3 regions of the Pseudocolwellia sp. G5-9 genome follow, and region 2 is predicted to be linked to each of the others. Evidence: predicted binding sites of a transcription regulator. Region 2 holds the regulator's gene; each other region holds the start of a gene.
The links. Region 2 encodes FNR, which switches genes on or off when oxygen is low (the NO sensors DNR and NnrR bind a similar motif). Its sites were predicted from a motif close to TTGATCTAGATCAA; they were not measured.
Positions count from the first base shown of each region.

Region 1: the regulator FNR is predicted to act here: its motif matches at 3,190-3,203, upstream of AC0L5Q_RS08255 (cytochrome ubiquinol oxidase subunit I).
Region 3: the regulator FNR is predicted to act here: its motif matches at 4,846-4,859, upstream of AC0L5Q_RS11395 (DUF3149 domain-containing protein).

Region 1 is NZ_CM147893.1:1,927,850-1,935,622, reverse strand. It holds gene AC0L5Q_RS08270 (glycerophosphodiester phosphodiesterase) at 1-336, shown strand, start outside; gene AC0L5Q_RS08265 (MFS transporter) at 508-1,845, shown strand; gene AC0L5Q_RS08260 (sigma 54-interacting transcriptional regulator) at 2,193-2,960, opposite strand; gene AC0L5Q_RS08255 (cytochrome ubiquinol oxidase subunit I) at 3,289-4,875, shown strand; gene cydB (cytochrome d ubiquinol oxidase subunit II) at 4,886-6,040, shown strand; gene cydX (cytochrome bd-I oxidase subunit CydX) at 6,077-6,202, shown strand; gene cydD (thiol reductant ABC exporter subunit CydD) at 6,271-7,773, shown strand, end outside.
Region 2 is NZ_CM147893.1:374,472-382,244, reverse strand. It holds gene AC0L5Q_RS01605 (heavy metal translocating P-type ATPase) at 1-887, shown strand, start outside; gene ccoS (cbb3-type cytochrome oxidase assembly protein CcoS) at 896-1,129, shown strand; gene AC0L5Q_RS01595 (sulfite exporter TauE/SafE family protein) at 1,129-1,788, shown strand; gene fnr (fumarate/nitrate reduction transcriptional regulator Fnr) at 1,848-2,576, shown strand; gene uspE (universal stress protein UspE) at 3,143-4,072, shown strand; gene AC0L5Q_RS01580 (hypothetical protein) at 4,337-4,927, shown strand; gene ttcA (tRNA 2-thiocytidine(32) synthetase TtcA) at 5,063-5,980, shown strand; gene AC0L5Q_RS01570 (TonB-dependent receptor plug domain-containing protein) at 6,546-7,773, shown strand, end outside.
Region 3 is NZ_CM147893.1:2,659,537-2,667,309, reverse strand. It holds gene gspM (type II secretion system protein GspM) at 1-126, shown strand, start outside; gene AC0L5Q_RS11425 (type II secretion system protein N) at 126-869, shown strand; gene yrfG (GMP/IMP nucleotidase) at 866-1,555, opposite strand; gene nudE (ADP compounds hydrolase NudE) at 1,653-2,207, shown strand; gene cysQ (3'(2'),5'-bisphosphate nucleotidase CysQ) at 2,200-3,021, shown strand; gene AC0L5Q_RS11405 (YheU family protein) at 3,050-3,286, opposite strand; gene AC0L5Q_RS11400 (hydrolase) at 3,283-4,263, opposite strand; gene AC0L5Q_RS11395 (DUF3149 domain-containing protein) at 4,657-4,785, opposite strand; gene AC0L5Q_RS11390 (tetratricopeptide repeat protein) at 4,928-5,668, opposite strand; gene AC0L5Q_RS11385 (ATP-binding cassette domain-containing protein) at 5,821-7,740, opposite strand.

The DNA.
Region 1 (7,773 bases), 1.6 Mb from region 2:
AAAAAATATATAAAAACGAAAGGCTGGGCTGAAAGTGACTTTATGGTTTCTTCATTTGATCATCACGAATTAAGTAAGTTTAAACAGCATTATCCTGAAATATCGATTGGAGCATTAATTGAAGGTGTTCCACTTTCGTATAGTGAATGTGCTGTTCAACTTCAAGCAGATTCTGTTAATTTGAGCTTAGATTTTATTAATCAAGATTTTGTAAATGATGCACATGAAAAAGGTTTGAAAGTATATGTTTGGACAGTTAATGAATACGATGACATTGCTAAAGTGAAAGCTTTAGGTGTTGATGGTGTTTTTAGTAACTTTCCAGAACGGCTTTAAGTAAAAATATAAAAATAAGAATTTAATTGAATTGAGCTATGAGTATATACGTCAGTTTTACGTAAACAATTGAATATCATAGTGCATGTACAGTTAATGTTAATTCACACCAACAGAACCAGAGTTTTATAGCAGCGTCAGAAACTATATTACAGCGTTCAACGAGAAATTATGTCTAGTAGACCTCCTAAACAATTAAACATCCTTATCTATATGTATTTGGGTTATGCCGCCATGATGATCTGTCGACAAATGATCACCATTCTCAGCCCTGCTATGCTTGCTGATGAGACTTTGGGCTTAACAAAAACAAACTTAGGGGACTTTGCCGCATACGGTACTTTAGGTGCTCTGGTGGGAAAACTTATTTGGGGACCTCTTGCTGATAAAATTGGCGGACGTTTTACCTTTTTAGCTGGTGTGTTACTTACTGCGTTATTTATTATTGCCTTTGGGTTTTCACCTAATGTGATGGTATTTTCAGTATTTGCCTTTTTACTTTACCTTACTAAATCAGCTGGCTGGCCGGGTATGACTAAGTTAGTAGGCGATTGGTATCATCCTCATCATTACGGAAGAGTATGGAGTATTTTATCAACCAGTTCGCGTTTTAGTGTTGTACTTGCTACTTTATTTTTTGGTTGGTTATTAAGCTTTATGCATTGGCGAACAGTGGCCATTATCGCTGCTGTTTTTGCTTTGGTTATATTTTTAGGGTGTTATATTTTCTTAAAAGAAAAGCCTGAAAACCCTAATTTCTTTAAAGATAATGAAGGTGAAAATGACAACACTAATGCAAGTCCTGAAGAAATTGAACTAGCCTTAGCATCAAAACAAGCCCTTGATAATAAGTACAATCATCCGCTGGAAGGCACTAGCATGATGGGTGGAATGCTCGCTTTTGCTAAAAGCCCACGAGTTTGGTTAGTGGTGATCATGTTGATGATGCTAACTTGTATGATGGCATTTTTAGATTTTGTAGCGGTTTACTTGATGGAAAGCTACAAGCTAACACCTTCGCAAGCTGCAATGGCTTCTACTATATTCCCAATAGGTTCTTTAGGTGGGCTATTAGCTTCTATCGCGTTTTATGATCGCTTCTCCAAAAAGGGCATTAGAACCGTTCTAACCATAGCGTTAACTATTAGTTTACTGAGTGTACTAACGTTGAAGTATTTATCTTGGTTTGCTTTTAGTAACGAAGTTAATTATTTGGTGGCGCTAACGGCTATTTTCTTATTCGCTTTTTCAATATCACCGGCTTATTACTTACCTATGTCAATATTCTCTATTGAATATGGCGGACCACATAGCGCGAAACTCGTGTGTTTAATTGATGCTTTTGGTTTTGCTGCAAGTGCTACATTTGGCTTTGTTGGCGGTAGATTAGCTGATAGTGCCGGTGGCTGGTCTAGCTTTATGAATATGTTAATTTTAATTTCTGCTGTGGGTATTCTCTCCGTATGGGGTTTTATGCATTCAGAATATAAAGCGGCAAAGTCAGTGTAAGGTTTAATACTAATCGCAATGGCCAATGACATCGTGATTTATTTAATTATTAAAACAACTCGTTATTAAAATAAATGTCTCACCTACAGGAAGTATGTGCTTAGGTTCAGTCTGGAACGATGAACCTATGTATTTGACCATTTATTCGTCGTATAAAATAGGTCAATTCATTAATGTGTTTGGTATAAATTGTTTTTAGAGCCATCGAAGAAGTAATATCGCTTAAGTATTCTGAAATACGTATCTTGATTGGTAACGGGTATATAACTTAATTAACTCAGTGTTACTTAACTTTCCTAAATCAATCTGAACGAATTCCTATGCTTACGGTTATCTTCTATTAATAATTAATTTTTTATATTTAACTCGTGCTTTTGTAACTTTCTGTATAGCGTTCTCACACTTATTTCTAATTTTTCAGCAATAACTTTAGGTTGGTTACCGTATTGTTTAAGCAAGTCAGTAATGTGTTTTTTTTCATTTGAGATGAGGTTTGTAGTACTGTTTTGTGTTTGATTTAAGACAATAATTTTTTGTGGTAATGATTCAATAGTAATTAAATCATCATCACTCAGTAAAGCACTGCGTTGAACAATGTTTTTAAGCTCTCGTACATTGCCGGGGTAATGATAAAGGGTTAATGCGTTTAATGCCTCGGGTGAAAACTTTTTAGTTGGAAATTCACTTTTTAGTAATAAATGTTCGGCGAGTAATGGAATATCGGTTTTTCTTTCTTTTAATGTGGGTAAGTGAATAGGAAAAGCGTCAATTCGATAATATAAATCTTCTCTAAACTCTCCTTGTTCTACCATTTCTTCTATGTTCTTATGGCTTGCACAAATTAGCCTAAAATTGGCTTTTTGCTTTTCAGTACTGCCAACTCGTCGGTAATATCCTGTTTCCAGTAATCGTAATAACTTTACTTGTAAGTTTAAGGGGATATCGCCAATTTCATCTAAAAATAGGGTGCCGCCATTTGCCATACAAACTAAGCCTTTTTTACTGGTAATCGCTGGTTTTTCAATTGATTCTATTATTGCTTGAATGGTTTGATTTACCACGATTACCTGCTTGTTTGTGACATTTATGACTTTGATGTTTTTATTTAATGTCATTTATGTCTCTATTGAAAGGTTTTTATCTGAAATATTCTTATTGTAAGTGTTAATAAACTGTTTTTTATAGGTTTTAATTTTGTTTTGTCTTGTGGCATCTTTGTTGCTTTTTAAGTAGTTAATTAATGAAGTACAGAAAATACTGAGCTGCTGAATAAAGTTGTTGAACCTTATTTTTATCGATTAATAAGAGCATTAATTTTATTTAAAAAGAGAATTTGAAAAACTATTGATTTCAATCAATGATTAGTTAGATAGAAACCAAAGCTAGCTCAAGCCATAGTAATATGTTTTTTAACACAAAAGAGCAATAACGAGAGTAATGAGTATGATAAGTGAAACCCTAGTAGAACTATCGCGGTGGCAGTTTGCTGTTACGGCATTATTTCATTTTTTGTTTGTACCACTAACTTTAGGTTTAACTTGGATTTTGTTCATCATGGAGTCGGTTTACGTGATGACTGGCCGCGAAATTTATCGTGACATGACCAAGTTTTGGGGCAAGTTATTTGGTATTAACTTTGCCATTGGTGTGGCTACTGGCCTCACGATGGAGTTTGAGTTTGGTACCAACTGGTCATATTACTCTCATTATGTGGGTGATGTTTTTGGTGCGCCATTAGCCATTGAAGGCTTGATGGCTTTTTTCCTTGAATCTACCTTTGTGGGTATGTTCTTTTTAGGTTGGGATCGCTTAAGTAAACGACAGCACTTAATAGGGACTTTCCTAATGGCATTAGGCACTAACTTGTCTGCGTTATGGATATTAATCGCCAATGGTTGGATGCAAAACCCTATTGGTAGTGAATTTAATTACATGACCATGCGCATGGAGTTAGTGAGCTTTAGTGAAATTATTTTTAACCCTGTTGCTCAGGTTAAATTTATTCATACCGTTGCTGGTGGCTATGTTGCTGGGTCAATGTTTGTTTTAAGTATTAGTAGTTATTACTTACTGAAAGGCCGAGATGTAGCTTTTGCTAAACGTTCTTTTTCGGTTGCTGCCGGTTTTGGTTTAGCAGCCATTTTATCGGTTATTTTACTAGGTGATGAGTCTGGATATGAAACAGGAGAAGTACAAAAGGTAAAACTTGCTGCAATTGAAGCCGAATATCATACAGAGCCTGCCCCCGCTGCATTTACTTTAGTCGGTTTACCAAACGATGAAACGATGGAAACCGATTATGCGGTAAAAATACCTTATGTTTTGGGAATTATTGCGACTCGTTCTTTAGATGAAAAAGTGATTGGTTTACGTGACTTACAAAAAGCCCATGAACCTCGTATTCGTAATGGCATGATCGCTTATGAATATTTAACTAAGTTACGTAATGGTGAAGAAACGCCTGAAAACATTGCTCGCTTTAATGAGACTAAACATGACTTAGGTTACGGACTTTTACTTAAACGCTATACCAATAATGTAGTTGATGCCACCGAAGAACAAATTCAACAGGCGGTTAAAGACTCTACTCCGCCAGTTGCTCCTGTGTTTTGGGCATTTAGAGTAATGGTTGGTTGTGGTGTAGTAATGTTATTACTTTTTGTTTTAGCTTTTTACTTTAATGCTCGTCGTGAAATAGAGACTAAACCTTGGTTATTAAAATCATTACTGTTTGCTTTACCACTGCCATGGATAGCCATAGAAACAGGCTGGTTTGTGGCTGAGTTTGGTCGTCAACCTTGGGCGATTAGTGAAGTATTACCGACCTTTTTGTCGACTTCAGATCTAGCGGTTGGCGATGTACTGTTTTCTCTTATTGCCTTTATTGTTGTTTATACCATTTTATTTATTATCGAAATGTATTTAATGGTTAAGTTTGCTCGATTAGGTCCTAGTTCATTACATACAGGGCGTTATCATTTTGAAAAAACACCAGAGTTAACGTCTGGTCTTCGCAGTCAGAATTCTTAAGGAGCAATATATGTTTGATTACGAAACATTAAAATTTATATGGTGGGGTCTGATCGGCTTTCTTTTTATCGGTTTTGCCGTAACTGATGGTATGGATATGGGAGTAGGTGGTTTGCTTCCGTTTGTTGCCAAAAAAGATGTTGAAAGTCGTGTGGTTATTAACACGGTAGGCGCTCATTGGGACGGAAACCAAGTATGGCTTATTACTGCAGGTGCATCACTTTTTGCTGCTTGGCCCTTAGTGTATGCCACAGCGTTTAGCGGATTTTATTTTGCGATGATGCTAACACTTTTTAGTTTGTTTTTAAGACCGTTAGCATTCGACTATCGCAGTAAAATAGAGTCTGACAAATGGCGTACTAACTGGGATAAAGCTTTGTTTGTCGGCTCGATGGTGCCGCCGTTAGTATTTGGTGTTGCCTTTGGTAACTTATTACAAGGTGTACCTTTTGGATTCGATTCATTAATGCGAGTAACTTACACAGGATCATTTTTTGCTTTGTTTACGCCTTTCACATTATTAACGGGTGTCATAAGTGTATGTATGATGTTGCTACATGGCTCGACTTGGTTGGTGCTAAGAACAGATGCTGATGTCGCACAGCGCTCAGCCAATATTGGTCGTGTTGTAGCTGTGGTTTTAGCGATTACGTTTGCTCTTGCTGGTGTTATGGTTTGGCAAAGTGTTGATGGTTACTCAGTTGTTAGTACTATCGATACTATGGGACAAGCGCAGCCAACCACTAAAGAAGTCAGTACTGGTTCTGGTGTTTGGTTAACAAACTTTGTTGAAAACCCAATATTGTGGCTAGTGCCGTTTACCGGTGTATTTATGCCATTAGTCGCTGCTTTTCTATTAGGTATCAAAAATAAAAGTACCTCAGTAAAAACTACAGCTTTATTGGCTAGTTCGTTAACAATTGCGGGCGTTATTTTAACGGCAGGTATCGCTATGTTCCCATTTGTTATGCCTTCAAGCAGCCAACCGAATCATAGCTTATTGATGTGGGATACTGTATCAAGTGAAGGTACCTTAGGTTTAATGTTAATGGTTGTTGCTGTTTTTACACCAATTATTTTAGGTTACACCTTTTGGTGTTACCGAAAAATGTGGCGTACCGTTACGATTGAAGAAATTGAGCAAAATAATCACACCGCGTATTAGCTCAGAATATATTAAGTCAGTTTAGAGGAATTATGTATGTGGTATTTTAGTTGGATTTTAGGTGTTTTACTTGCCGTGTCTTTTGGGATCATTAATGTCATGTGGTATGAGATGGAGCAGCATGTAGATAACGTGGCTGATGATCAAAATAACGACGATTAATTCTATCGTTTTTTTTACGTTAGAAAACGAGCCAGCGTTCAGTGATAGCAGAGAATAAAGTGAGTTAAATGAAAGAGAAAACTGAACAACAAAAGAAACAAGTTAATGGCTGGCTCAAAGCTCAAAAAAAACATGCCCATGGCAGATTAAGTCGAGCGATAGCATTAGGATCATTAAGTGGTTTGTTAATGATCCTACAAACGGCAATATTAGCTTATTTAATTGATATTGTTATATTTACGAGCGAAGAAGAACCAACATTTACGCTTACTCAAGTTAGCTTTGTATTAGTGGCTGTTATTTTTATTCGTGCTGTATTTGGTTATTTTAGCGAATGTTATAGCCACCGTGGCGCTATGTTGATTAAAGCTAATATTCGTTCACGTTTATTGCATCGCTTGTTTCAATTAGGGCCTAGTTATACGCAAACTAAAGGTAGTGCAAAATTAGCCAGTTTACTTAATCAAGGAATCGATTCGTTAGAAGACTACTTTGCTGGATACCTACCGGTAATCGCTTATTGTGCGGTTATTCCTTTCGCTATATTGATTGCCGTATTTCCTATCGATTGGCAATCGGGATTAATTTTATTATTTACTGCGCCTATGGTGCCGTTTTTTATGATTTTAATCGGTCATAAAGCACAACGTTTAAACCAAGAACATTGGACTAAGCTTCAGCGTATGAGTAGTCATTTTCTTGATATTATTCAAGGTTTAACTCAGCTTAAAATATTCAATGCCTCGCGCAGAGAAATAGCTGCTGTTAAAACCATTAGTGATGATTATGGTGACGAAACCATGGGAATTCTAAAAATAGCATTTCTTTCGTCATTTGTTTTAGAGTTTCTTGCTTCTATTTCTATTGCATTAGTTGCTGTTGTACTCGGTTTTCGTTTGTATTACGGCGATGTTGATTATGTATTTGCCTTATGGGTTTTGCTATTAGCGCCCGAGTTCTATTTACCTTTTAGACAGTTAGGTACGCAATATCACGCAAAAATGGCCGGTGTTACTGCTGCTGAGGATCTTGTTGAGGTTCTTAATCAAGCACAAACAAAATCTCAAGCTCAACAAAATAACAGTCAAGAATTCTGTTCACCTTTTACTATTGATATAGCGCAAGCCAATTTCGCCTATCCAGATCGCACGAATGCTTTAACTAATATAAATACCAGCTTTGCGGATCAAGGTTTATATGCGGTTATTGGTGACAGTGGTTCGGGAAAATCAACTTTAATTGATATGGTATTAGGCTTTGTACAACCTAACTCAGGCCAAGTGCTTATTAACCATGTTCCTTTAACATCAGATAATCGTGATGCTTGGTTACAACATTGCGGCTGGATTGCTCAACAAGCTGAAATGTTTCATGGATCATTAGCCTTTAATGTCGCTTTGTCAGAAACCTATGATAATGACTTAGTGCATGAAGCACTTACTAAAGCGGGTTTAGCTGAGTATTTATCAAGCCTTGAAAATGGTATAGAAACCCAAGTCGGTGAGTCTGGCGCTGGTCTTTCTGGAGGACAATTACAACGGCTCGCATTAGCGCGGGTTTTTTATCATCAA
Region 2 (7,773 bases):
GCACGTTAACCACGGGTGAGTTTACTATCAGTAAGGTGGAATTATTTGATCGTGCGTTTAGCGAAAAACAAGTATTAGCTATTGCTGCTGGATTAGAATCTCACTCAGAACACCCTATCGCAAAAGCATTTATTAAACATAGAGACTTTTCTCTTAATGTCACCCAAATAGAAGTAACACCCAGTTCAGGCGTTTCAGGTAATTATCAAAACGAAACCTACCAAATAGGTAAACCCAGTTGGTTATTACCCACCCTACGTTTAGCCGATTCAGAAGCTAATGTGAATAATGCTCAATGCGTATTGGTAACAGGCGAACAACTTATCGCTGCCTTTTACCTAGAAGACAGTGTAAGAGATAACGCCGCTAGCTTAATTAAAAACTTGCATGACCAATCAATATCAACCTTAATGCTTTCAGGCGACAATAAAGCCGGTTGCGATAAAACACAGTCTGTTTTGCATTTATCTCAAGCTCACAGTAATTTAAGTGCTAAAAATAAAGTTGAGCTATTAAAAGCCAAACAAGTTGACCATATTGTTGCCATGGTGGGTGATGGTGTCAACGACACGCCTGTATTTAGCGCGGCTCATATAGCCATAGCCATGGGAAGTGGTACAGATATTGCGAAAAACGGCGCAGATATTATATTATTAAACAGTGATTTAACTAATATTACTGCGTTAAAACTCATTGCTCAAAAAACTAAAAAAATTATTTGGCAAAACTACTTATGGGCATTTGGTTATAATGCCTTAGTGTTGCCGTTAGCAATGGCTGGCTATATTACGCCTTACCTCGCAGTTATTGGTATGTCAGCCAGTTCCATATTGGTTGTGACTAACTCACTGCGCTTACTTAATATCAAAAAAGATACAAAAGGCTAATATATTCAATGAGCATAATTTACGTATTAATTCCTATCGCGGTACTATTAACGGCTATTGGCCTTTATCTTTTTTTCTGGGCAGTTAAAACAGAACAATTTGATGATCTTGAAAAACAAGGTTTAAGTATTTTGTTTGACGAAAATGACGATCAAGCAGCTGATAAAAATAAATCAACATCAGAATTAATATCAGAAAAGAATAAAAACACCAACGCATCAAATCAACCAAAAGATAGTTAATGAACATTGATTATTTTTCAGCCTTTATTATAGGCATTTTGGGATCTGGCCATTGCTTAGGAATGTGTGGTGGCATAACCTCAATGCTAACCTCTGCTCTACCTAAACATTCGTCGTACTCAAAAACACTTTTAGTTTTCAGTTATAATTTTGGTCGCATATTATCTTATACCCTAATTGGCGCAATAGTTGGTTTTACAGGTTCTGTCGCGGCTAAAAATCTTGGCGTACCTTTAGCTGGTTTACGCGTAATATCCGCTCTATTTCTTATATTTTTAGGACTTTATATTGGCCAATGGCTTATGTGGTTAAATAGAGTTGAACGCTTAGGTAAATTTATTTGGCAATATTTATCACCTTACTCCAAACGTTTAATACCTGTAGACTCACCACAAAAAGCCATAGGTTTAGGTGCGCTATGGGGCTGGTTGCCCTGTGGTTTAATTTATTCAATGCTAACATGGTCATTAGCTAGTGGCAGCGTAACTACGGGCGCATTAATTATGACTAGCTTTGGCTTAGGAACCCTACCAGCATTGCTTATTATGTCGTATAGCTTAATCAAAGCAAAAACGCTACTTAACCACCCCTTATTTAGAAAAACAATGGCAATAAGCCTTATCGGTTACGGTATTTATACCTTGTACTTGCTCGTTTAATCGATTGCATATAGATGAAGGTTAGAATATGATCCAAATCAATTAACCTTTGATTAAGTATGGACATTATGGAAAACAACAATTGCTCAGGAAAACAACACATCCATTGTCAAAACTGTAGTATTAGTGAATTATGCCTTCCATTTTCGTTAAACGAGCAAGAACTTAATACGCTTGATAATATTATTGACCGTAAAAAGCCTATCCATAAAGGTGAGCAAATTTTTCAAGACGGCGACGAAATGAAATCTCTTTATGCCATTCGTTCTGGTACATTTAAAACCTTTACCGTTAATGAGCAAGGAGAAGAACAAATTACAGGGTTTCATCTAGCAGGTGATTTATTAGGTTTTGACGCCATTGCCAATTCAGAACATCCTAGTTTTGCTAAAGCACTGGAAACATCAATGGTATGTGAAATTCCATACGACACGTTAGACTCTATTTCTAACACTATGCCAAAGCTTAAAAAACAAATATTAAAAATGATGAGCTCTGAAATTCGTTCAGATCATGAAATGCTTATGTTACTTAATCATAAAAATGCAGAGCAACGATTAGCAACTTTTATTAGTACGTTAAGTAAAAGATATCATGAACGAGGATTTTCTGCGTCTGAGTTTAGATTAACCATGACACGTGGCGATATAGGTAACTTTATTGGTTTAACGGTTGAAACGATTAGCCGCTTACTGAATAGGTTTCATAAAAATGGTTTAATCGATGTGAGTGGCAAACTGATTACCATTAAAAATATTGAAAAGCTTAACGAAGTTGCTTCACTGTAATTCGATATATACCCGTTACCAATCAAGAGGCTATTTCAGAGTGCTTGAGCGATATCAATTCAAGGCAACGCTTTGTGATAATGGTTACTCCCTTATGAAAAGCGTTGTTGATGAAGTGATTTTGCTCAAGCGCTTCTTCGATGGGTCTAAAACAATTTATGCTTCGTTATTAACTTTAGTCAGGTTCCTACACGGATGTAGGACATTAGGGTAACGCAGGAGCAGTTACCGAGAATAGCCATGACGTAAACTTAATGCCTTGCATACATGGATGTAGACCTTAGATTTTGTTTGGAACGTAAAATCTGTGCTTAAATTGTTTTTAGTTCCCACTGAAACCTGCATCTTGAATGATAACGGGTATAAACAACAGTAGTAAAAGGTACGTTATTATTACTGTTGTTAATCTCCGTAAAAGATCTATTTTAAATTTCATATTCCCCTCTTCATCAAGATATTATTAATTAAGAATATCTTGATGTAAAACAATTAAAAAACACTCGTTCATACACTATACTGATACTCATGGTATTATAAATACGAGCTAAATAATTGGGGACGATATTATGAAAAAGTATCAAAATATACTAACGGTTATTGATCCTACGACAGACGACCAAAAAGCGTTAAAGCGTAGTATTGAACTAGCACAACATACTAAGGCTACTATCACAGCCTTCTTATCTATTTTTGATTTTTCTTACGAAATGACCACCATGTTATCAAGCGATGAACGTGAATCTATGCGACAAACCGTTATAGACGATAGACACCAATGGCTTAATAACATTATCGAACAACTCGATACAGAGTCACTTACTATCAACACCAAAGTTGTTTGGCACAACAGACCTTTTGAAGCAGTGATCAGCGAAGTGCTTGATCATAATCACGACATTGTTATTAAAGGTACTCACGAACACGACAAACTAAAATCCGTTATATTTACGCCTACCGACTGGCATATTTTACGTAAATGCCCTTGCCCTGTGTTATTAGTTAAAGATCATTTATGGCCTGAAAACGGCAATATACTTGCAGCAATAAATGTAGGAAGTGATGAAGAAGAACACCTTTCGCTTAACCATAAAATCACCTCACAAGCGAGCGACTTAGCAAAAACAATAAACGGTAACGTGCACATTGTTAATTCTTATCCCGGTACGCCTGTTAACATCACCATAGAAATACCTGAATTTAACGCGGTAGAATACAACGATACTATGTTAAAACATCACCAAGATGCGATGACAGAACATTGTGAAAAATACCAGATAGCGAAAGAGAACACCTACGTTCAAGAAGGTTTACCTGAAGATGTTATCGAAGAAATTGCCAACCAAATCGACGCAGAATTAGTGATTTTAGGCACGGTAGGTAGAACAGGATTATCAGCCACATTAATAGGCAATACCGCTGAACACGTAATAGATCGACTGAACTGTGATGTACTCGCGTTAAAACCTGATGGATATGAATCACCTTTTGTTAAGTAATAAAAACACTAATAAAGTAGCTAATTACTATTTTAGTTACTTTATTACCTATTACATCTAAATCAACTTAACTCTACTTTAACTAGCTTAGTAACCAAGTCCTCCTATTTGTAGTAATATTAAATTGATCCCTCGCCAATAACAAAACTCAATTAGCGATATATAACACTACAATTAACAAATCAATCTATTGATTTTATTATTAAAGTTGTGTAATGTTAGTTTCGTATTTAGGGAAAAAATATTATATAAAAGGAAATTATTATGAACAAACTCATCTCTATATTAGGTACCCTTACCTTTTTATCTTCAACATCTGCATTAGCTGATACTCTTACGTTTTCTGGTGCAACTCACTGTAATGAAGATGTAGTTAAACATGCAACTGCATTTAATAACTTAAAAACGGCTGAAGGCGCCTTAAATGCCCTATCAACTATTTCTTCTGAGTCTGTAGGTCCAACCGAACAAGGTTACTTTATCTTTGATCCTCAATTTGAAAGAACCACTAGATACTTCAATTGTAGTGTCCCTCTAACAGCCAATATGGGTAATATTTCACTTAACGTTTATGGCAAAGTCAATGGTATACAACAAGCACCAGGTGGGTGTCTAATTTCACGTATACGGAAAGTAAACGATGGAGGAATACCTAAATGGTTTAGATTTGGGACTGGTGAAGGTTTTGATTGGAGTACTATTACAAACTATAATATAACAGGTGAGCAGTTTGTAAATTATAGTACAAATAATATTAATAACAATTATGAAGCTGACAGTACTTTAGAATTAAAATGTCGTACAACATGGTCAGGCGGTAGCGTATCGATTGGTCAGATAGCAGTAACGTACTAACAATTAAATAAATTTTCTCCCTAAATACTCTAGAGTTATTAATATAACTCTAGACTCTTTTAATTCTCCTCTTACCTAGTTTATTAAGAACAAACCTTTAGGTATAATGCGCTCGCTATTAACGTGAGAACATATATGAACGCTTTACCTACAACACCTGAAGTATCACTAACATCCGAGCAAGCCATACAACTATCTAAGCTAGAAAAACGCTTACGACGCAATGTGGGTCAGGCGATCGCTGAATACAATATGATTGAAGACGGCGATAAAGTCATGGTGTGTTTATCGGGAGGTAAAGACTCTTTTTCAATGCTAGATATTCTGCTTAAATTACAAAAAGCTGCTCCTATTCATTTCGAAATCGTTGCAGTTAATTTAGATCAAAAGCAGCCGGGTTTCCCTGAACATATTCTTCCTGAATATCTTGAATCGTTAAATATTCCTTATTACATAGTTGATAAAGATACTTATTCTGTTGTTAAAGAAAAAATATCAGAAGGAAAAACCACTTGTGGTTTATGTTCGCGCTTACGCAGAGGAACCTTATATTCATTTGCTGAAAAAATAGGAGCCACTAAAATAGCACTTGGCCATCATATGGACGATATTGTTGAAACCATGTTTCTCAATATGTTTTATGGTGCAAAACTAAAGTCTATGCCTCCAAAACTTCGCTCTGACGATGGCAGAAATATTGTGATTAGGCCTTTAGCTCACTGCAGAGAGCAAGATATTTTAGATTATTCTAACTTTCAACACTACCCTATCATTCCTTGTAATTTATGTGGTTCACAAGAGAACCTTCAAAGACAAAACATTAAAGCCATGCTAAGCGAATGGGATAAGCAAACACCCGGACGTGTTCAAAATATATTCAAGTCACTCAAAAATGTAAGTTTAAGCCAATTAGCAGATACTGACCTATTCGACTTTTCAAACCTTGCCATAGATAGAACTGAAAAACGGAAAGCATATGAGTTTTCTGATGAAGTAGTATCATCTACAAACATAGATGAAAACCAGTTTATTAACATTACCAATATCTCATAAAATATTAATAACAAAATAATTTATCTTAAAGGTGTCTCTCAAAATAGTTTCACTATAGTAGCGCACCTCATCAACTTATATGATAAGTCATCTGAACTCGGCTTGATAAATGCTTCTCTAACAGCTATTTTTCCTAACTTCTACGTTAAATTTACTTGCAATAAAAGATAATGCTTTTTATAAGGGAACGACCATTATTACAAAGCACTGCCTTGAATTGATATAGCTCAAGCACTTTGAAATAAACTCTTGAGTAGTAACGGGTATACTTCAATTCATTAATAACAGATTAAACCGAGTTCAGATTAAGTATTATATTACGTTAGGTAAGTTTTCACCTCGTAACTTACCTTAGCCCATTCTATAAACGCCTTATAAAAAACATCCCCTCTCAAACACATCAAAATATCAAACCAAAATTCAGGTTAGGTAGTTTTTAAGTAAGTTATTTTCTGAAAATGGGTTGCAATAACCTAACTTTAGAATGATAATGCGAATCGATCTCATTCGCACTACGTAAAAATGTAAAATGTATATAAAAAATAGCATATCAACTCTGGTATTTATGTTAGCCATAAGTCCCCCTATTCAAGCATCATCAAAGCCCGAAGGTGCAGAACACATTGTTATAACAGGAACACGAACAGCCAAACTATTAAGTAACTCACCTGTTTTAGTAGATGTTATTGATGGTGAAACTCTTGCAAAGGTTAGTAACGGCACCTTAGCACAAGCACTAAATTATATTCCGGGTGTTGTGGTAAAGCGCAGCGCTAAAGACGGCTATAACATTCAAATGCAAGGATTCGATGGTGACCATGTTTTAGTCTTAATTGATGGTCAACCTATTGTTAGCCCAACCGGTTCATCAGCCGATTTAGACCAAGTACCCGCTAATAACATAGCTCAAATAGAAGTTATTCGCGGTGCAGCGTCGGTGATGTACGGTAGTTCGGCCATGGGAGGTGTGATAAACATTATTACCCAGAAAACAAACCAACCTACACTTGCACTTGATTACGACGTTAGCCAGTATCAGGGGAATGCCATCAAAAATGGTGATCTTAACCACACCATTAAAATGAATGCGGTTGATAACTTCTCTGGTTGGCGTACACAACTTAATGCGCTACTTATCGACGATCAGGGTTTTGACTATGACAATACAACTGTGAGTCAAGACGCCGCTAGCGTAGAAAAAAAATTCATCACCTTAAGCACCAGTAAAACCCATAACAACTTAGCGACAAGTGCTAAGTATCAATGGCTCAGTGATAAGAAACTACGTGACACCTCTGCAATACCTGGACAAAGTCAGATAATTTATTACCAAACAGATGTAACCCAGCAACAAATAGAGCTAGGTTTAAAAAGTGCTGCAAGCCCAAAAACTCCATGGCAGATCAACGCCAGATATATTAATCATCAAGAAACGAGTGGCCAGTCAAACAGTATTCGAGACTCGAGTATCAAGTTATCTGAAATTAACGCTCAAAAAGTTTTTCAGTTACACCATATAGAAATAGTTACCGGCGGTGTGATTCATGCTGACCAGCTAGATCAATATAAGCCTGCTGACGGTGTTATTGAAATAGACAATGAAAGTCGAGAAAGTGTAGAAATTTTTGCTCAAGGCAACTGGAGCAAATCCAACGATCAAATACTCGCAGGAATACGCAGCCAATACGATTCAGATTTTGGCTGGCATAACGCCCTACGCCTGAGCACAATGAAAAACTTTACATTCGGTAAAAGCAGCCTGCAATGGCGTGCAGGCATTGGTCAAAGTTATC
Region 3 (7,773 bases), 2.3 Mb from region 2:
AACTTACTTACATGGTTAGAAAAACTATCAGATAAAGAAGGTGTAACAGTAAAATCTATAGATATTACTCACGCACAAAAAGCAGGCGTTGTTAAAGTAAGACGATTGCAATTAGGAAGAAGTTAATGAAAAAATGGTTTATAGGTACGGCAGTTTTTATTTTAGTTTACCTATTTTTTATGGTGTCGCAAACGCCGGCTCAGTGGGTTGTTAATCAAATATCATTGCCTAAAAACATTGCCTTGCAAGGTGTTAAAGGCTCTATTTGGCAAGGAAGTATCAAACGTATTATTGTAGACGGTTATAGTATTAATGACGTAAATATTGAAGTTAGCTTGCTTTCACTCTTAATGTTTAACCCAAGTGTTGATGCAACTTTTGGTGGAGCTTTAGTTAACGGGCCTGAAGGTAAAGTAAGCTTAAGTCATTTATTTGGTGATATTGAAGTAAGTAATGGACATGCTTTAGTTGCAGCGAATGACATTGCTCAACAATTAACATTACCTATTCCATTAACCGCACAAAAATTTATTGATGTAAATATTGAAACCTTTGTAATGGGTAAACCACTTTGTCAGCAATTAAATGGTACCGTTACGTGGGATACAGCAAGTATAAAAGCATTAGATGAAAAAATTAATTTTGGTACGTTAAGCGGTAAACTTGAATGTGAAAAGGGGATCGCTAAATTCACCATTGATCCTAAAAATAATTTAGGCTTAACTTTTAGCGCTTATATTCATTCGCCTGAACGTATTTCGGGGAGTGGTTATTTAGAGCCGGGTAGTAAGTTTCCTACTGTATTAAATGAAGCTTTACCTTTCCTTGGTTCACCTGATAATAGAGGTAGGTATAAGCTTAACTTTTAGTTATTAGGTTTATTCAAAAATGGATGTGCTTTTATATCATGTAAAAGTACATCATAGTTTGTGATAGCAGGAAACTCAGTGATCACTTTTTCAGGTTGTTTACTATCAGGATTGGCAATCGCCAATAGATGTTGAATACCATATTGTTGGGCCGATTTTAATATAGGTAAACTATCGTCAACAAATAAAGTGTTACTTAATTCAAAGCCTTCTTTAGCTTGTAACCTTTGCCATAATAATTGCGACTCTTTTGTTACACCAAACTCATGAGTTGAATATAAGGTATTAAAGTACTTATCTAATTGAGTGCGTTCTATTTTAAGCGCTAAGCTATCTGGATGAGCATTTGTTACAAGTACAACGTTTCTGCCGGTTTCTTTTAAAGCAACTAAAAAGTGATGAGCATCCTCGCGTAATTTTATAAGGTGTTGAACCTCTTTTTTTAAGTCAGTAATAGATAATTGTGTTTGTTCAGCCCAGTAGTCTAAACAATACCAATCTATTGTTCCTTCAACTTTTTTATAATGGCAGGTTAATTTATGCTTAGCTTCGTCTATACTTATTTGAGCCGATTCGCTATATCGAAGCGGTAAATGATGAAGCCAAAAATGATTGTCAAAATGAAGATCGAGTATGGTGCCATCCATATCCAGTAAAACAGTTGAAATATTTGACCAATCAAGCATAGATTTTTTCCTAATAACCCGTTTATTATAGGATTATATATAAAGTTATCATGCTATTCTAAATGAATTAGCGCTATCGAGTAAGGTACTTATTACAATGGGAAAAAAGCTCCCCACTATTGATGACCGAAAATTGGTCGCAAAAAGTCGATTATTCTCAATTGAACAGCTAGAACTTACCTTTAGTAATGGTGTCAAAAGACAGTACGAGCGCATGCAAGGTGCTGGCAGAGGGGCTGTTATGATAGTCGCTATGCAAGATGAAGATACCGTATTGTTGGTACGTGAGTATTGTGCAGGTACACATACTTATGAGCTTGGTTTTCCTAAAGGGTTGATTGACCCAGGAGAAAGCCCTGAAGTAGCTGCAAACCGAGAGCTAAAAGAAGAAATAGGTTTTGGCAGTGAAGATCTTACCGAAATTAAAAAAGTTGCAATGGCACCCGGTTTTTTTGCAGCAAGTATGAACATTTTTATCGCAACTCACCTTTATGAAGAACGTTTAGAAGGTGATGAACCAGAAGAACTAGACGTAGTACCTTGGAAACTCAGTGAATATAAGTCGTTACTTGCTCAACCCGATTTTAACGAGGCACGAAGCATCGCAGCACTTATGTTAGTAAAAGATTATTTAAGTGGATCCCATGAATAACGAAGAACTTCTTTCTATCGCAATAGAAAGCGCGAAAAAAGCAGGTGTAGAAGTAACTAAACATTACCAAAACGGAGATTACACCTCTGAAATTAAGGAAGATAATAGCCCCGTAACTAGCGCTGATATAGCCGCTAACGATGTGTTAATGGCTGAGTTGCAAAAACGTACCCCTAATATTCCTATTATTTCTGAAGAAATAGGTGCGTTAACACTTGAGCAGCGTAGTCAGTGGAAACAATATTGGTTGTTAGATCCTATTGATGGCACTGGCGAATTTATTTTAGCCAGTGGCGATTTTGCGGTAAATGTGGCTTTAGTTGAAAATGGTTGGCCAAGTATTGGTGTTATACATGCGCCCGATCATAATATGACCTACTACGCACAAAGTGGTGTAGGTGCGTTTAAAGAAACATCGGAAGGTACCACTAAAATTCAGGTGGCTGAATACGACGATAACCGTCCGATAAAGGTTGCGGTTAGCCGAAGACAAAAGTTAAATTTAATGGGGCAATACCTTAATAATGAATTTGACTATGAGTATGTGCCATTAGGAAGTTGTTCGTTAAAAAATGCATTAATAGCAGAAGGTTTAGCCGATTGTTATTTACGCATTGGACCAACTGGTGAATGGGATACGGGGGCAAGCCATTGCATTTTAGAGCAAGCGGGTGGCTCAATTATCGACAGTGAATTTATTCCATTAAGTTATAACAAAAGAGACAGTCTACTTAATCCTGACTTTATGTCATTAGGCTCTGCTGATATTCCTTGGGATAAAATAGTAAAACCTCATTCGGCTCGTCGCGATTAATTACTATCCCCCTAATAATGAAGAAGAGCTACTCTAACTCTTCTTTTTCTTCTTCAAATTGATCTGCAGGTATTATATTCACTGTTTCATGAAGCTCTGAATACACCAAAACTGCAGTGCCTAATGTTAACTGTTTACGTACTTGTTCTACTTTTTCTTCAATAGAAACATCTTCAGCGCCGTACTCTGTACCTTCTCGTAAAACAAATTCTTTAATAATGCTAAATAATGTTTCTGAATTTAAGTCTTTAAAGGGAATAATCATAAATAGTCCTGTAAAAATTTGGGAACTCTAGTCTCTAACCAATATATAGGTTTAAAGCCTTTGTGAGCTGTGTTACTTGAAAGAAAACCAACATGTCCGCCATGAGTTGAAACTTCGAATGTTATGTTTTCTGGCAAAGAGTCTATATGGGTAATATGTTCATGAGATAAAAAAGGATCGTCTTCTGCGTGAATAATTAAACAAGGTTGAGTTATCGCACTGAGTACGTTAATGCCGCTCGACTCATTGTAGTAATGTTCTGCGCTGGTAAAGCCATTTAATGGGGCTGTTACGCTATTATCAAAGTCACGCATTGTTTTTAGTTGTTTTAGCGCGTTTAACGAAATATGTTTAATGAGACCTAGTTTAATTTTTTCTTCGGTGCTGTGTTTTAACATATCAATCAAATACTTTTGATATATTTTAGAAGAGCCTTTATTGATTTTTGCGCTGCAACTCGCTAAATGTAATGGTGCACAAATAACGGTAGCGCAAACATAAGGAGAGTTTTCAGCTTCAGCTAAATATTTAGTTAATACATTACCTCCTAATGAATAACCAACAATAGCTAATTTACATTGTTGATAACGTGTTCTTAGTTGTTCAGAAAAATAATGAATATCGCAGGTATAACCCGAGTGATACGAATGTGCTAATCGGTTAGGTTTGCTACCACAACCCCGAAAATGAATTAACACCGCAATCCAGCCTTGTTGTTTAATTGCCTTAAACATACTTTTTATATAATGACTGTGCTGCGAGCCCTGCAAGCCATGTAATAAAACAATAATAGGCTTAGTGTTATTGGCCTGTGGTATTTCTGTCCATGCTAAATCAACGAAGTCGCCATCAGGTAACTCAAGTACTTCATTAACCGTTGAGGTCATCTCTTTACGATTAAGATATTTAGCCAGCATCGTTTGTACATGAGGGTTTGATAACCATTTAGCAGGTTTGAAGTTACTCGATTGAAACATGAAATAGCACGGGTTGAACAAAGTTACGTTATTGTAATGAAAAACAGCAGCGAAAACTGTATTTAACCTAAACTTGGTTTAAGAGACTCTTAATGTATTGAAATACAAGAAAAAATAGTTTTATTGAGCCTCTAGCTTGCTAGTTTTTCTTAATTTAAGGCAAATTTCGCGTCAATAGTAGTCTATTGCAAGTAAATTTAACGCAGAAGTTAGGAAAAATAGCTGCTAGAGAAGTATTTATTAAACCGAGTTTAGGTTATTTAGTTTTTATGATATGTAAGAGGGAATGAATTTACGCAATAGATTTGAGGTCATTTAAACTAAGGAGAGAAGTTAAGCTCTCCTCAATTGATTCGTGTAGTTTGCTTGTTGATTAATAGAGTTAGTGTAAATTCATCCATTATCATGAATTTTTTTCATGAAATAGAAAACATAAAATCCACAAATACCGAATAAAATCAGTAGGCCAACAAGTGAATATACGGCAACAGGGTCACTCAATAATAGGCTGAAAACGTTCATAAGAACCTCTCGTTAGTTAAAAGCTTAAACACATTTTAACTAACGCAACTGGTTTATATGATGATGTAGATCAAGAGTCTTTTAATTATACTCGTAACCAATCAATATGCGTATGAATGGTTACGGGTAATAAAACGAATCTTTAATAAGCTTTTTGATTGGCTATTTTAGCTTTTATTTCTTCACGTCTCACAATTTGTGCACGTATAGTTTCGGCTTCTTCTCTTATTTCTTTAATTGCGTCTGAACCTAAATTACGTTCATCCATTTCTAAGCTTTTTTTCGCTAAAGCATAACCATTTCGATAAGCGATAATATTCCAAAGATATGATTTTTCGTTACTTTTAGGTACGCCTTTACCTTCAAAGTACATTAATGCTAAGTTAAATTGTGCTAAAGCATAGTTCTGGTCTGCGGCTTTTTCATACCAACGAGAAGCTTTTAAGTAATCGCGGCTTACACCTTCGCCGTTGTAATACATAACGCCTAAATTAAACTGAGCTCTTGCTAGATCTTTATTCGCGGCTTTTTCAGTTAACGTAAATGCGGTTTTTAAATCTTTAGTTACACCTTCACCTGCTGAATACATAAGAGCAAGGCTAAATAGCGCATCAGGGTAGTTTTGTGAAGCCGCTAACGAAAATAATTCAAATGCTTTGGTTGCGTTTTTTTGAACGCCGTAACCGTTTTGGTAAATTAATGCCATTTGATACTGTGCAGGCGAGTAACCTTCTTTTACAAGAGGTTCAAATTCTTTTATTGCCGCTTTAAATTCTCCGCGGTTTAATTGAAAAATACCTAATTCTAAATCGCCATCATAACTAAAAGCTGAAAAACTGGTGGCTAAACTGAAAAAGATACATAGTAGTGAGCGCGTTTTCATTATTTACTCCTTATTTATGTGCATATACTTATAAAGTTTATATACAATAAATAGTTAAATGAACCATTATGGTTAATGTATTATTGATTTTACGTATTAATTACAGTGTAGCAACAATATTGACATTAATCTTGTGACATTTTTTAAGTCATCTATTCCGGTATATCTGACATAACTGCTTCAATTTGTTCTTCTAAGTCAAGCCATTGCATTTCGTTTTCTTCAATTTCAGATTTTAAATGGGCTTGTTTTTTAATGAGTTCATTTAAACGTGCTTTATGTTCAGCTTGGTAAATATCAGGGTCGGCTAATATGGCTTCAACCTCGTCTAATTCAGCTTGAAACTGTGTAACCTTTTTTTCAAATTTATCGGCTTGTTTTTTTAGTGGTGCTGCTTTTTTTCTTAGTTCAGCTTGTTCTCTGCGCTGTTGTTTTTTATCAACGCTTGAATCGTTATCACTGTTACTTGTGTTTGTTTTAGCATTTTTAAGGGTGAGCTTTTTTTCGTCGTTTAGCCATTGTTGGTAATCATCAATATCGCCGTCAAAATCTTGCACAGCATTATTGGCAACGATATAAAATTCGTCAACACACGACTCAAGCAAATACCTGTCATGGGCAATTAATATAATAGCGCCATCAAAGTCTTGCAGTGCAAGCACTAAGGCTTGACGCATTTCTAAATCTAAATGGTTGGTGGGTTCATCAAGTAATAGTAATTGTGGCTTTTCTAATACGATAAGCGCTAACACTAAGCGTGCTTTTTCACCGCCTGACATAGTACCAACAGAATCCAAAGCTTGATCGCCACTAAAACCAAAACGTCCTAAAAACGAGCGAGCTTCTAATAATGTTTTTTCAGGTTTAGCACGTAATATGTGATCGATAGCCGAGCTAGCCATATGTAATTGTTCAAGCTGATGCTGCGAAAAATAACCGACTTTAAGTTCTTGTGCGCAGTAACGTTCGCCTTGCATTAGCGCAAGTTCGCCTGCTAAAGATTTGATTAACGTTGACTTACCTGCACCGTTTCGCCCTAATAATCCTATACGGCTACCTGGTACTAAGGTCATATTTACTGAGCTTAAAATAATGGTTTCTTGATTATAACCACAGTCACTATCTGTTAATGAAAGTAACGGGTAAGGCAAGCTATCAGGCTTTTCGAAGCTAAACGTAAATTGGCTGTCTACATGTGCTGGCGCTAAATCAGGTAATTTTTGTAATCGTTTTAAGCGACTTTGTGCTTGTTTGGCTTTACTGGCTTTTGCTCTAAAGCGATCTACAAACGAGGTAAGGTGAGCCACTTCTTTTTGTTGCTTTTGGTATTGAGCATCTTGCTGGGCTAAATGCTCGGCACGTTGTCTTTCAAAAGCGGTGTAGTTACCAGCGTATAGTTTAGCTTGTTTGTGTTCTATATGAAGTATTTGGCCAATAACATCATCAAGAAAATCACGATCATGAGAAATAAGTACTAAGGTGCCAGTAAAACGTTTTAGCCAACGCTGTAACCAAATGACTGCGTCTAAATCTAAATGGTTAGTGGGTTCATCAAGTAATAACAGATCCGCTCGGCTGATCAAGGCTTGCGCTAAGTTTAAACGCATTCGCCAACCACCTGAAAAGGCTTTTACTGGGTTTGCCAGTTGTGGCTGTAAAAAACCTAAACCGTGTAATAACTCCCCAGCTCTTGCGGGTAAGCTGTAACCGTTAATGGTATCTATTTGGTTAATAATGGTAGCTTCAAGTGCACCGTTATCGTCTGCTCGTGCTTGTTCTAATTTTGCTTCAAGCTGACGAAATTCTTTATCGCCATCCATTACGTAATCAAGGGCAGACTGTTCTAAAGCAGGCGTGTCTTGTTTTACGGTAGCTATGCTCCAACTACTTGGCATAGACAAATCACCAGTATCCGGTTGAAGATCGCCAAGCAATGCTGCAAATAAAGAAGACTTACCACATCCATTCGCACCAACTAATCCTACTTTATGATTAGGATGAATAGTAAAGCTAGACCCTGCAATGAGGTTTTTTGTACCTCGGTCTAAGCCCAAATCGTTGGCAGTAATCAATGTATTATTCCTTCTTTAAAGTTAAGATGGGTA